2 regions of the Psychrobacillus sp. NPDC096623 genome follow, and region 1 is predicted to be linked to the other one. Evidence: predicted binding sites of a transcription regulator. Region 1 holds the regulator's gene; the other holds the start of a gene.

What was found. Region 1 encodes CtsR, which represses protease genes until heat stress. Its sites were predicted from a motif close to ATGGTCAATAAAGGTCAAACA; they were not measured.
Region 2: the regulator CtsR is predicted to act here: its motif matches at 3,095-3,115, upstream of clpP (ATP-dependent Clp endopeptidase proteolytic subunit ClpP).

What each region holds. Positions count from the first base shown of each region.
Region 1 is NZ_JBIWER010000007.1:58,791-64,891, forward strand. Features, by position in the region: gene ACIQX2_RS16650 (ATP-dependent Clp protease ATP-binding subunit) at 1-2,145, opposite strand, end outside; gene mcsB (protein-arginine kinase McsB) at 2,142-3,236, opposite strand; gene ACIQX2_RS16660 (UvrB/UvrC motif-containing protein) at 3,226-3,771, opposite strand; gene ACIQX2_RS16665 (CtsR family transcriptional regulator) at 3,789-4,262, opposite strand; gene ACIQX2_RS16670 (GNAT family N-acetyltransferase) at 4,420-4,884, opposite strand; gene rsgA (ribosome small subunit-dependent GTPase A) at 4,905-5,912, opposite strand.
Region 2 is NZ_JBIWER010000005.1:168,964-175,064, reverse strand. Features, by position in the region: gene ACIQX2_RS14505 (gluconeogenesis factor YvcK family protein) at 1-656, shown strand, start outside; gene whiA (DNA-binding protein WhiA) at 685-1,626, shown strand; gene ACIQX2_RS14495 (HPr family phosphocarrier protein) at 1,645-1,902, shown strand; gene clpP (ATP-dependent Clp endopeptidase proteolytic subunit ClpP) at 2,416-3,012, opposite strand; tRNA gene ACIQX2_RS14485 (tRNA-Arg) at 3,178-3,249, shown strand; gene ACIQX2_RS14480 (hypothetical protein) at 3,452-3,682, shown strand; gene ACIQX2_RS14475 (catalase family peroxidase) at 3,861-4,799, opposite strand; gene ACIQX2_RS14470 (LemA family protein) at 5,135-5,713, shown strand; gene ACIQX2_RS14465 (TPM domain-containing protein) at 5,713-6,101, shown strand, end outside.

The DNA.
Region 1 (6,101 bases):
ATGGAACACAATCATTTCATCTAGACGGTTTAAGAATTCTGGGCGGAATGCTTTTTTCAATTCTTCTAGCATTTTGCCTTTCATATCCTTATAGTCTGTCTTACCGCCTTCCGTTAAGTTAAATCCAACGTATTTGTTGAATTTTAGTGCCTCTGCACCGACATTGGATGTCATGATGACTACCGTATTACGGAAATCTACTGTGCGACCCTTAGAGTCAGTCAATCGTCCATCCTCTAACACTTGAAGAAGAATATTAAAGACATCTGGGTGCGCTTTTTCAATCTCATCTAATAGGATAACAGAGTATGGTTTACGACGTACTTTTTCTGTCAATTGTCCACCATCGTCAAACCCAACATATCCTGGGGGAGAACCAACTAGACGGGAAGTGGAATGCTTCTCCATATATTCAGACATATCTACTCGAATCATCGCATCCTCGTCTCCGAACATCACTTCAGCTAAAGCACGAGCAAGCTCTGTTTTCCCTACGCCAGTAGGACCTAAAAAGATAAATGAGCCAATAGGACGTTTTGGATCTTTCAAACCGGCACGTGCACGACGAATAGCTCTTGAAATCGCGTCCACTGCTTCACTTTGACCAATAACTCTTTCATGTAATTTATCTTCTAGTTTTAATAACTTTTCAGATTCTGTTTGTGCTAGTTTAGAAACTGGTACTCCAGTCCACATAGAAACAACTGCAGCAATATCCTCTATTGTTACTTCAGACTCTTCTTTTCCTTGCTTCTCTTTCCAGTTGTTTTTCATTTTTTCTAGTTCATCTTTAAGCTTTTGTTCTTTATCACGGAATGATGCAGCTTTTTCAAATTCCTGACTTTGTACTGCTGCATTTTTCTCAGAACGGATTGCTTCTAGTTTAGTTTCTAACTCTTTTAAGTTAGGAGGTGTTGTATACGAACGTAAACGCACTTTAGATCCTGCTTCATCTATTAAATCGATGGCTTTGTCGGGTAAGAAACGATCAGAAATATAACGATCGGACATTTTCACCGCGGCTTCTACCGCCGCATCCGTAATTTTCACACGATGATGCGCTTCATAACGATCACGTAAACCGTAAATAATTTGGATAGCTTCCTCTACAGAAGGCTCATCTACTTGAATTGGTTGGAAACGACGCTCAAGTGCAGCATCTTTTTCAATATATTTTCTATACTCATCTAACGTTGTTGCACCAATACATTGAATTTCTCCACGAGCAAGAGCTGGTTTTAAGATATTCGAAGCATCAATAGCACCCTCCGCTCCACCTGCACCAATTAACGTATGAAGTTCATCAATGAATAAGATAACATTGCCCGCTTGGCGAATTTCATCCATCACTTTTTTCAAACGATCTTCAAATTCCCCACGATATTTTGTACCAGCAACAACCGTACCCATATCAAGTGTCATTACTCGTTTATCGCGTAGGATTTCAGGCACTTCGTTTTGTACAATTTGCTGTGCTAGCCCTTCAGCAATAGCTGTTTTACCAACACCTGGTTCTCCAATTAGAACTGGGTTGTTTTTTGTACGACGAGCTAAGATTTCAATTACTCTTGTAATTTCTTTACTACGACCAATTACAGGGTCCAGTGTGCCTTCTCTTGCAATTTGTGTTAGGTCACGAGCTAAACCATCTAGTGTTGGTGTACTTGCTGGAGCAGCTCCATTATTTCCATTACCATGCGCTTGCTCTGTGCTTCCTAGTAATTGAAGCACTTGTTGACGAGCTTTATTTAAGCTTACTCCTGCATTGTTTAGAACACGAGCCGCTACACCTTCTCCTTCACGGATAAGCGCTAGCAATAGATGCTCAGTTCCAATATACGAATGCCCTAATTTTCGAGACTCATCTACTGAAAGTTCAATCACTTTTTTCGCACGAGGTGTGTAGTTAACGATGGGTCCAACTTCCTCTTTACCTGCTCCTACTAACTCCTCGATTCCCGCTTCGATTACTTTCAGGTCTACTTCAATTGCTTCTAATGCTTTAGCAGCAATTCCACTACCTTCACGGATAAGACCAAGTAATATATGTTCCGTCCCTATAGATTCATGCTTTAAGCGAATAGCCTCTTCTTGTGCTAGTTGTAATACTTTTTGAGATCTTTGTGTAAAACGATTAAACATCATTCAGATTCCTCTCCTTTTGTTTTCTGTTTTTCTTCTTTTTGCAATCGTTCCCTTAACAGCTTCGCGCGAAACATATCCCGCTCGGAGGTATTCAATGAAGTTCCTGCATATTTTTGTAGGAATCCTGGTTGCATAAACACCATACATTCATTCAAGATAGATACATCCACATCTTCTATGAGTCCCATATCAATCCCCAATCGCACATCTGATAGGCATCTTGCTGCTTCATCGGTTGCCATAATACGAGCAAATGATAAAGTTCCTAAAGATCGATATAGTCGGTCTTCTAGTGTATTGGCCGAATGCTTTATAAGTGCATCTCGTGCTTCTCTTTCTTTTTGAATAATTTGTTCGGTAATACTCTGAAGATCAGCAAGTATGTCTTCTTCTGACTTACCAAGTGTGGTTTGGTTGGACACTTGATATACATTACCGAGCGCTTCACTGCCTTCTCCGTAAATTCCTCTAACAACCATTCCTAGTCTTGAAATAATCGTTACAATCCTATTCATTTGCTTTGTCATCGTTAATGCCGGCAAGTGCATCATGACAGATGCACGTAAACCAGTACCTGTATTGGTGGGACAGCTTGTTAAATAACCAAACTGCTCGTCGAACGCATACGGTAATTCCTTATCTAATACACGATCTAACTCATCTGCCTGCGCGTAGGCTTCTTCAATTTGTAGCCCTGGAAAAAGGCATTGTATCCGAATGTGATCCTCTTCGTTGACCATCACACTAACAGATTCATCATCCGACAACAAAACCGAGCCTGTCATCGGGGAGTTCGCAAGCTTTGGACTGATTAAATGTTTTTCTACTAATACTTGACGACTTAGTTCTGATACATCCTTTATATGAATGGAAGAAAATTGCATCTGCAATTCGTCACTTGCATCTAGCAAGGTGGCAGAAACAGATTGGTCAATTTTATGCGCCTCATCTTCTGTAAATGCTAAAGGAAAACGATAGCCATTAAGATTTCGAGCTAAACGTATTCTTGTACTCATCACAATATCTGAATGGTTTCCTTCTCCAGCCATCCAACTAGAAATGGAGTTATCTAAAAAATGATCAATTGACATCAGTTTGGTCACCTCCTGTAGAAAGTTGACTTTCCAAGTCCCTAGCTTCATCTCTCAGCTTTGCGGCCACCTCAAAGCTTTCACTTTCAATCGCTTCTTTCATTTGTGAGCGAATTATTTCTATACGTTTTTTTATAGCAATTTTTTCCCCTAGCGCACCTGGAGCCTTTCCAATATGCGTCGTATTGCCATTATGAAGTCTTTTAAATACATTTGGTAACTGTGGACGGAAACTGTTGTAGCAATTGGCACAACCAAATTTTCCTTCATCTAAAAACCGTTGAATTGACCAACCACATTCATCGCAAACAATCATGTTTTTTTGTTGTTTTTGTTGCATTGGTTGTTGTTCTGTTTGACTAAACCAGTTCGATAATAGTTGATGTAGAGATAATGGATCTTGTTTGTACTCTACATAAAACGGGTGGAGGCTATTTGCACAGACCTCACAATAATGTCTTTCAAAGTGTTCACCATTATGCACTTGCGTAACCGTTACTTTCGCTGGTCTTTGCTTACAATTTTCACAAATCACCTTTCAACACACCCCGTTCATTTTTCACTTTTTTCATACTTTAATGTTAATAACATGGCACATAAAATACGTGACCGTAGTTCATCTCTTGCTGGTAGTGGGATAGCTAGAGTCGTTCGATTTAAAGCTGCTAAAATGAGTTTTGCTTCACGCTTAGAAATAACATCCTCATCGATTAACCGAAAAACGATATCTTCCGTTACAGATTCTGAAGCCCCATTTTCTAGTGTTTGTATAATATGCTCTATTAAATCAGCTTTTGTATGAGCTCGAACGCGGAGGATTCGAATATATCCCCCTCCACCTCGTTTACTTTCTACTAAGTATCCGCGGTCTTGGGTAAATCTTGTATTGATTACATAATTTATTTGAGATGGAACACACTGAAATTTTTCTGCAATTTCACTTCGCTTAATTTCAATTTGTTCCTTACTTCCTTCTTCTATAATTGCCTTCAAATACCCTTCAATTATGTCAGATATATTTTTCATCTTCTCACCTCTTCTCACAAACTGACTTTGACTAACTTTGACTATATTATAACGAGATTTTTTCGCATGTGCAATTGATACGATTTGCCCTTAAAAAGAAGAAAAAACTACAAACAGTCGTTTGTAGTTTAGGATATATCAAAATGAATATTCATATTCAATAAATCTTTTTTTCCTCATATGTCAGTTGTATGATATAGAAATCCGGTTCTACTTCAATTTCCGCTAATTTTTTAAAATTATATCTCTCATATAACGTGATTGCAGGTACATTTTTTGCACCAGTTGATACAACTACCTTTTTATCATTAGCCTTGACTGTTAATAGATAGTTTACTAATTCCGATGCAATCCCTTTCCGAAAATGATTAGGGTCTACTACAAGTCTACATATATCAATCAGTTCATTTGTATCTTCATAAGAAATAAAACCTACCAATTTCGAGCCATCCAATTTTCCAATAAATAGTTCGTTGGAATTTTTTATATCTTCTACAGTGTCCAAAAGCTGTGGAATCCCATCAAATCCGATTAAATCAGCTTCTACTTTATACGCTGGTAATTGAATTGACAAAATACATTCAGCGACCTTTTCTTCCTTGTGATTGATTAACTGAATCATCCGTTACCTCACATCTAAAATTAGATTTTCTTTTTATAATTATTTCGTTGAGACTTCGTAATTTGCTTCCATTTATTCGTTTCTGCTTTTTTAGCTACTGCATCGTTTTTTCGATCGATATGCGCAAGTTCTCTCATTAGTTTTACATAGCTTTTATAGCGTTCTTGTTTAAGCACACCGGTGTAAATAGCCTTCTGAATCGCACAGCCTGGCTCTTTTACATGCTGACAATCACGAAAACGACATGTTAACGCGAGCTCTTCGACATCCTGGAAGCTAGCGCTAACCCCATCGCTCGTATCCCAAAGCTGAAATTCTCTCATACCAGGCGTATCGATCAGTAAACCACCTTCTGGTAATAACGTCAATTCCCTATGCGTTGTCGTATGACGTCCTTTACTATCATCTTCTCTAATATCATTCACAGTCATTACTTCAACACCTGACAATGCGTTTATTAAAGAGGATTTCCCTACACCAGAGGATCCGAGTAATGCACCTGTTTTATGAGCAGCCAACAGATTTCCTAGTTGTTCAATACCCTCTCCTGTAACACTACTCACTGCAAATATGTCAACACCAAATGCAATAGCTTCTACTTCTTTTATATAATACCCTATGTCATCGCAGGCATCTTTTTTCGTTAACACTACAACGGGTGTTGCTCCTGAATCCCATGCCGCCAATAAGTATCTCTCTAATCTACGGACATTGAAATCATGATTGAGCGACATCACTAGAAATACAAAATCAACGTTAACCGCAATTAATTGTATTTCGGTCGTCAATCCTGCCATTTTCCTCGAAAACTGTGAGCTACGAGGAAGTACTTCATGAATAATTCCTTTTTCTTCGCCTGGCATTTGTTCAAGGACAACCCAGTCTCCAACTGCCGGAAATGCTTCTCTTCCATGCTCGAACTTAAATTTACCAGAAAGTGAGCAGAGTAGCTCCCCTTCATTGGTGATCACTCTATATAAATTTTTATGCTCTAGCAGCACGCGACCAGCAATTCCACTGCCTGTCATTTTTTCTTTCCAATTACTATTCCAACCATATTGTTCGATTAAATTCAATTTAACTTCCTCCTAATTTTCATATAAAAAAACCATGACTGCACGAATCAGCAGCCATGGTTCCCCGATCATTAGTAAAGAAGCGTATATCTGTTTAGAGAAATACGGAGTGGGACATCATGAACTTACTGATTCGCGGAT
Region 2 (6,101 bases), on a different contig from region 1:
CAGGTGATTTTGCACATGCCATAACAGAAATGAGTCGAGTACTTAATATACGCGGGAAAGTACTACCAGCCGCGAACCAAGTAGTAACTTTACATGCTCTTTTTGAAGATCAAACAACCATTAAGGGAGAATCTAAAATCCCCAAATATGGCAAAAAGATTGAAAAAGTATTTATAACTCCTGCAGACGTAAAACCGTTGCCAGAAACGATTAATGTTATTCGTCAAGCGGATGTGATCGTTATTGGACCAGGAAGTTTATATACGAGTATTTTGCCGAATCTATTAGTGCAAGATATACAAAAAGCTATTAGACAATCTAAAGCGAAGAAAGTATATATTTGTAATTTAATGACACAGGCTGGAGAGACAGGTAATTACTCTGCATATGATCATGTAAATGCACTGATCGAACATGTAGGGGATAACTTTTTAGATGCAGTGTTAATAAGTAAGGAAGAAATTCCTGAAAATGTTAGATATTTATACAAACAAGAGCAGGCATCTCCTGTTAAAATAGATATTGATGAATTAGAAAAATTAAATATAGACATTGTTAAAAAAGACATTTCAGTCGTTAATGACGGTGCAGTTCGTCATGATGCAACGGAAGTTGCGAAATGGCTTGTAGAATACGCAGACGGTTTAAAAATGTAACTGTCCAGGAGAAAGGGGGAAACGGAATATGTCGTTTGCTTCTGAAACTAAAAAAGAGATGACCCAGGAAGAAAATGAGCCTTGCTGTGCACGTTCAGAGCTTTCTGCGCTTATACGCATGAACGGATCACTCTCTTTTAGCAACAAAATGTTAAGCTTAGACGTTCAAACAGAAAATGCAGCTATTGCGAGAAGACTATATACATTGATAAAATCGTTATATCCATATCAAGTAGAATTACTTGTTCGAAAGAAAATGAGATTGAAAAAGAACAACATTTATATTTGTCGTATTCGGGACGGTGCAAAAAACCTGTTAGAAGATCTTCAAATATTAAAGGATGGCTTTCAATTTGAATACTCCATTTCCAAAGAGCTTGTTCAAAAAAGTTGCTGTAAAAGAGCTTATTTAAGAGGAGCCTTTTTAGCAGGAGGATCGGTTAATAATCCGGAAACCTCATCTTATCACTTAGAAATTTATTCTTCTTATAAAACACATAGTGATGCATTGGTAGATTTAATGAATGAATATGAATTGAATGCAAAAACAATTGAACGAAAAAAAGGGTTTGTTGCATATTTAAAGGAAGCAGAAAAGATTTCCGATTTTTTAAGTATTGCGGGAGCCCATAGAGCATTACTGAAATTTGAAGATGTTCGAATCATACGAGATATGCGAAATAGCGTAAACCGCCTTGTCAATTGCGAAACGGCCAATCTGAACAAAACAATCAGTGCAGCTATTCGCCAAGTGGACAATATTCGTTTTATTGAGAATTCCATCGGTTTAGATCAGCTACCAGAAAAACTTCGTGAAATAGCTAGGTTACGTGTAGAGTACCAAGATGTTACACTGAAAGAACTAGGTGAGATGGTTTCTACTGGAAATGTGAGTAAATCAGGTGTAAATCACCGATTGCGAAAGATTGATGAAATAGCAGATATGCTGCGCAATGGAGAGACAATTTAGAGAAATGGGGAGTAGACAATGGCAGAACAGCAGGTGGAAGTAAAATTAGCGTCAGGACTTCAAGCAAGACAGGCTGCACTTTTTGTACAGGAAGCAAATCGTTATATTGCGGACGTTTTTTTAGAAAAAGATACTAAAAAAGTTAATGCGAAGAGCATTATGGGAATTATGAGCTTGGCGATCAGTAAAGGAACAGCGGTGGTTTTAAGTGCTGATGGTTCTGATGCGGAGGAAGCAGTAGAAGCTTTAGGGAAGTTTATCTCAAGTGAATCATAAAAATGAACGGCCTCATTAGTCACTTAAGACGAAAGGGCTTTTTTTTATCTTGAATATTCAATTTAAGTGTAGCAGTAAGAAAAAAACGGACAATAAATAGTAAAGAAATGAAACCTGACAATGTGATTCCGCTCCGGGCGGTCGCTTTCGGTGGGCACGGCTCGAGCCTGTAGTCTCTCCCACGTACTGTCCCACTGGAGTCATTGCCCTGCGCTACACTCAACAAAATCCACTTTAAATATAAAGATAGTTGAATGCAGTATCAAATATTATTCGTGTATTAGGTGGCGACCTCGGCGGGATGAGTAGACAGATGAGATGTCAAAGCGACGCATGTGCTGCGGTAATAGCTCACTACTCACACCGCGAAACGCGTCCACCTGTAATGGAAATCAGAAGTGGTATCCATGATTAATCCTCATAATGTATTGTTAATGGTTAAATTTTAATATACTTGATTAATATTAAAAAAGTCCCAAAGGATTAATCCTTTGGGATTTTTACATCGACTTCTTATGCTTTTTTCATTTCGCTACGATCGATAATATGATCAATTAAGCCATATTCTTTTGCACGTTCAGCGGTCATGAAGTTATCACGATCTGTGTCTCTTGCAATTACTTCGATTGGTTGACCAGTACGTTCAGAAATAATGTGGTTTAACTTATCGCGTAAATGTAAAATACGTTTTGCAGCAATTTCGATTTCCGTTGCTTGCCCTTGTGCTCCACCAAGTGGTTGGTGAATCATTACTTCTGCGTTAGGAAGTGCATAACGTTTACCTTTTGTTCCAGCAGTAAGCAGGAATGCTCCCATAGAAGCTGCCATACCGATACAAATTGTTTGTACATCAGGTTTGATGAACTGCATTGTATCGTAGATTGCCATACCAGCTGTTATACTTCCGCCTGGGCTGTTAATGTAAATAGAGATGTCTTTTTCTGGATCTTCTGCTTCTAGGAATAGTAATTGGGCAACGATTGAGTTTGAAACGTTGTCATCAATACCACTTCCAAGCATAATAATACGGTCTTTTAATAATCGAGAGTAAATGTCATATGCACGTTCTCCACGATTAGTTTGTTCAATAACTGTAGGAATTAAATTCATCCTGATTGCCTCCTTCAAAGGTGGGTTAAATTAGTTAGTTACTGAGAAAAGTTCCCTCAGTTGTAACTTTATCATACACATAATGGTCAAGGAAGGTCAAATATTAAGCTTCAAAAAGTTAGCTTGAATTATGTTCCTTCTATTTGTATAATAGATAAGTCGCTAGCCCTTGTAGTGTAATGGATAACACACAAGCCTCCGAAGCTTGTAATGTGAGTTCGATCCTCGCCGAGGGCATACCGTTCCAACGTTTTTACTAAGAATTTATGTGTTATTATAATGATACAAAATAGCACGTAGCCCTCTGTTTATTTTGCGATAAAGCAAACGGAGGTTTTTTTTATGGAAAAAAAATTATGGACCCAAATTTAACCCAAACGCTCTTCACAAAGATGCATACTCTAAAAAGAGTGTATATTAGAATGAGGAGTGAAGTTGATTGGTTTTACCATATGGAAATGAATGGCGAGAAGAAAGTCCGAATCATCATCAAGGCTATCCTAGGTATCCACATTATCCGCAGCATACACATTATCCATATTACCCGTATTACCCATATTACCCGTATTACCCACATTACCAACCGTACCCATATTATCCAATGAATCCGGGATATGGCTACCCATGGTCTCATGGGAATTATGGTAGTCATGGACACGGTCACTCATAACATTAATCACGTAATTAGTTCATTCTATCGAATAAAAAACTAGAAAAGCCATCACTCATGTTTCAAGTTGGTTGCGTTTTGATATTGGATAACACAAAGGCCTCAGAAGCTTGTAATGTGAGTTCGATCTTCATCGAGGGAATATAAAAAGCTGAGAAACACTCTTAACATAATATGTTTAGGGTGTTTTTTTGTTTTCTTTATTTCTTCTATTGTAGGATACTGCATAGGCTTCATGTCTAAAATGTAAAATTGGATCGTCGGGTAACTCTATTCCTTTTCCAACGATAGTAGGGTCGAACAAAAGACTTTCTGTTGGAAATATTTTTTTATTAATAGCCAATTGACCTACTAGAATTTTTTGTCTGTCATCTGGCCAAACATTGGTAGGATCATCAGTAGAGTCTGTGTTCTCCGCTAATCGAATGTAAAGCTCGAATGTTACAGTTCCTTTATCGAGTCGTCTCTCCAAATCCTCGCTCAAATAATCGGTAGATAAGTTAAGTCTATTAAGGATAGAAGGTGATTTTTCCTGCTTCACTGGATGCCACTCGTATTTTATAGCCTGCCGCTTGCCTTCAGCATTAACAAAATAGAAGGCGTGTATTGGGAAATAATTTAGAGTTGCATAACTTATTGGTGGCTGCTTTAGCTGTTCCTTTAGCGCCAGTAATGTATTTTTATGCTCTGGGAAGGTAGTGAGAAGTTGTGTTATACCTAGACCTAAATCAATTGAATGAATGCCAGTTTTGTGAGAGGTTAATATTTTTAGCATGTCCGTAAAAGTTTTGGGATCTTTCGTGACGAACATGGGAACGGTTGCACAAACTTGGTGACTAATAGAACCATCGGGTTGATGAAAATGGATAGCCATTCCTTTTGCTGGAGATAGGAAATCTGCCGCAGTAGGATTTGGGGGACTATTAGAAAAACGAACTGTAGCGGGCACTGGTGTTTGCTGCAAGTGGGGTGCAAAGGTATAGGCTGTCGCATTGCCATTCGGGGTAAAAATAGCTTCATAAAAATCTCCTTTAGCATGAGCACGACGATAGCCTGGAAATTTCCCCTGAATTTGTTCAAGCGTATCAACAGCTTCTTTTGGCAAAATATCGCTCATCAAAATCACCTCGTTTTTTAGAATGAAAAGAAAGATTTTATTTAATAATCATTACCACTGAATGCAATAACTAAACTACATAAGAAAGATTCATCATTTAATCCATCCTCGTTTGTGTTACTCTCGGTACATAATTGTTTACTTTCTCTTAAGATAGATTTACTAGTGCTCTAATTACAGATAGTCGTGTTCAATCATGGATTACTCGCTTAATGGAATATTATTTCAGTTAAAGAATTATGAAACTTAGTTTACTTCATTCCGTAAATAGAATAGGTTTTGTATTTTAAATATAAAGGTACAATAAGACTATAATTATTAAAGAGGTGAGCCAAATGAAGAAATTATTAATACCAATAATCATTGTAGTTGTAATTATTGCTGTTATTGCAGGGATATTCATGACAAGCTATAACGGTTTTGTAGACAAAGAAGAAAACGTAAACAACGCATATGCGCAAGTTGAAAACCAGCTGCAACGAAGAATGGATTTAATACCAAACTTAGTTAATACAGTTAAAGGCTTTGCAGCGCATGAACAAGAAGTGCTTGGGAATATTGCGGATGCAAGATCTAAATTGGCAGGAGCGAGGACACCAGAAGAACAAGCTACGGCGAATGATGAATTATCTGGAGCTCTGAGCCGATTATTAGTAGTGGTAGAAAATTATCCAGATCTAAAAGCAGATGCAAACTTTAGACAGTTGATGGATGAGCTTGCTGGTACGGAAAATAGACTTTCTGTAGCAAGACAGGATTATAATACAGTAGTTTCGGATTACAATAAAAAAGTAAAACGGATGCCTGGAAGTATAGTAGCTTCGATGTTTGGCTTTGATAAAAAAGAATACTTCCAATCAACCGAGGGGGCAGAAGAAGCACCAGTAGTTGATTTTGAAGGAGCTGGAGACTGATGAAGAAAAGTGCACGTGCGATTTCACTTGCGCTTCTCCTTACAGTGTTGTTCCCTTTGCTAACGTTTGCCAAATCGGACTATCCAGCTGCTATTCCTGGAGAACTATATGTACAGGATTTCTATGACGTGCTATCAGAGGAGCAGGAGCAGGAAATAGAAACACTTGGACAAAATTTAGAAAATGCAACTGGTGCGCAAATTGTCGTGATGACAGTGGAGTCTTTAAAAGGTCAAGACGTTTCGACATATACGGTTGATGTGATGCGTGGATATGGTATTGGGGATGAAGAGAAGGATAACGGCGTCCTTTTATTACTAGAGATGGACCCTAACAAAGTAGGTGATCGGGAGGTTTATATAAACGTCGGTTACGGTTTAGAGGGCGC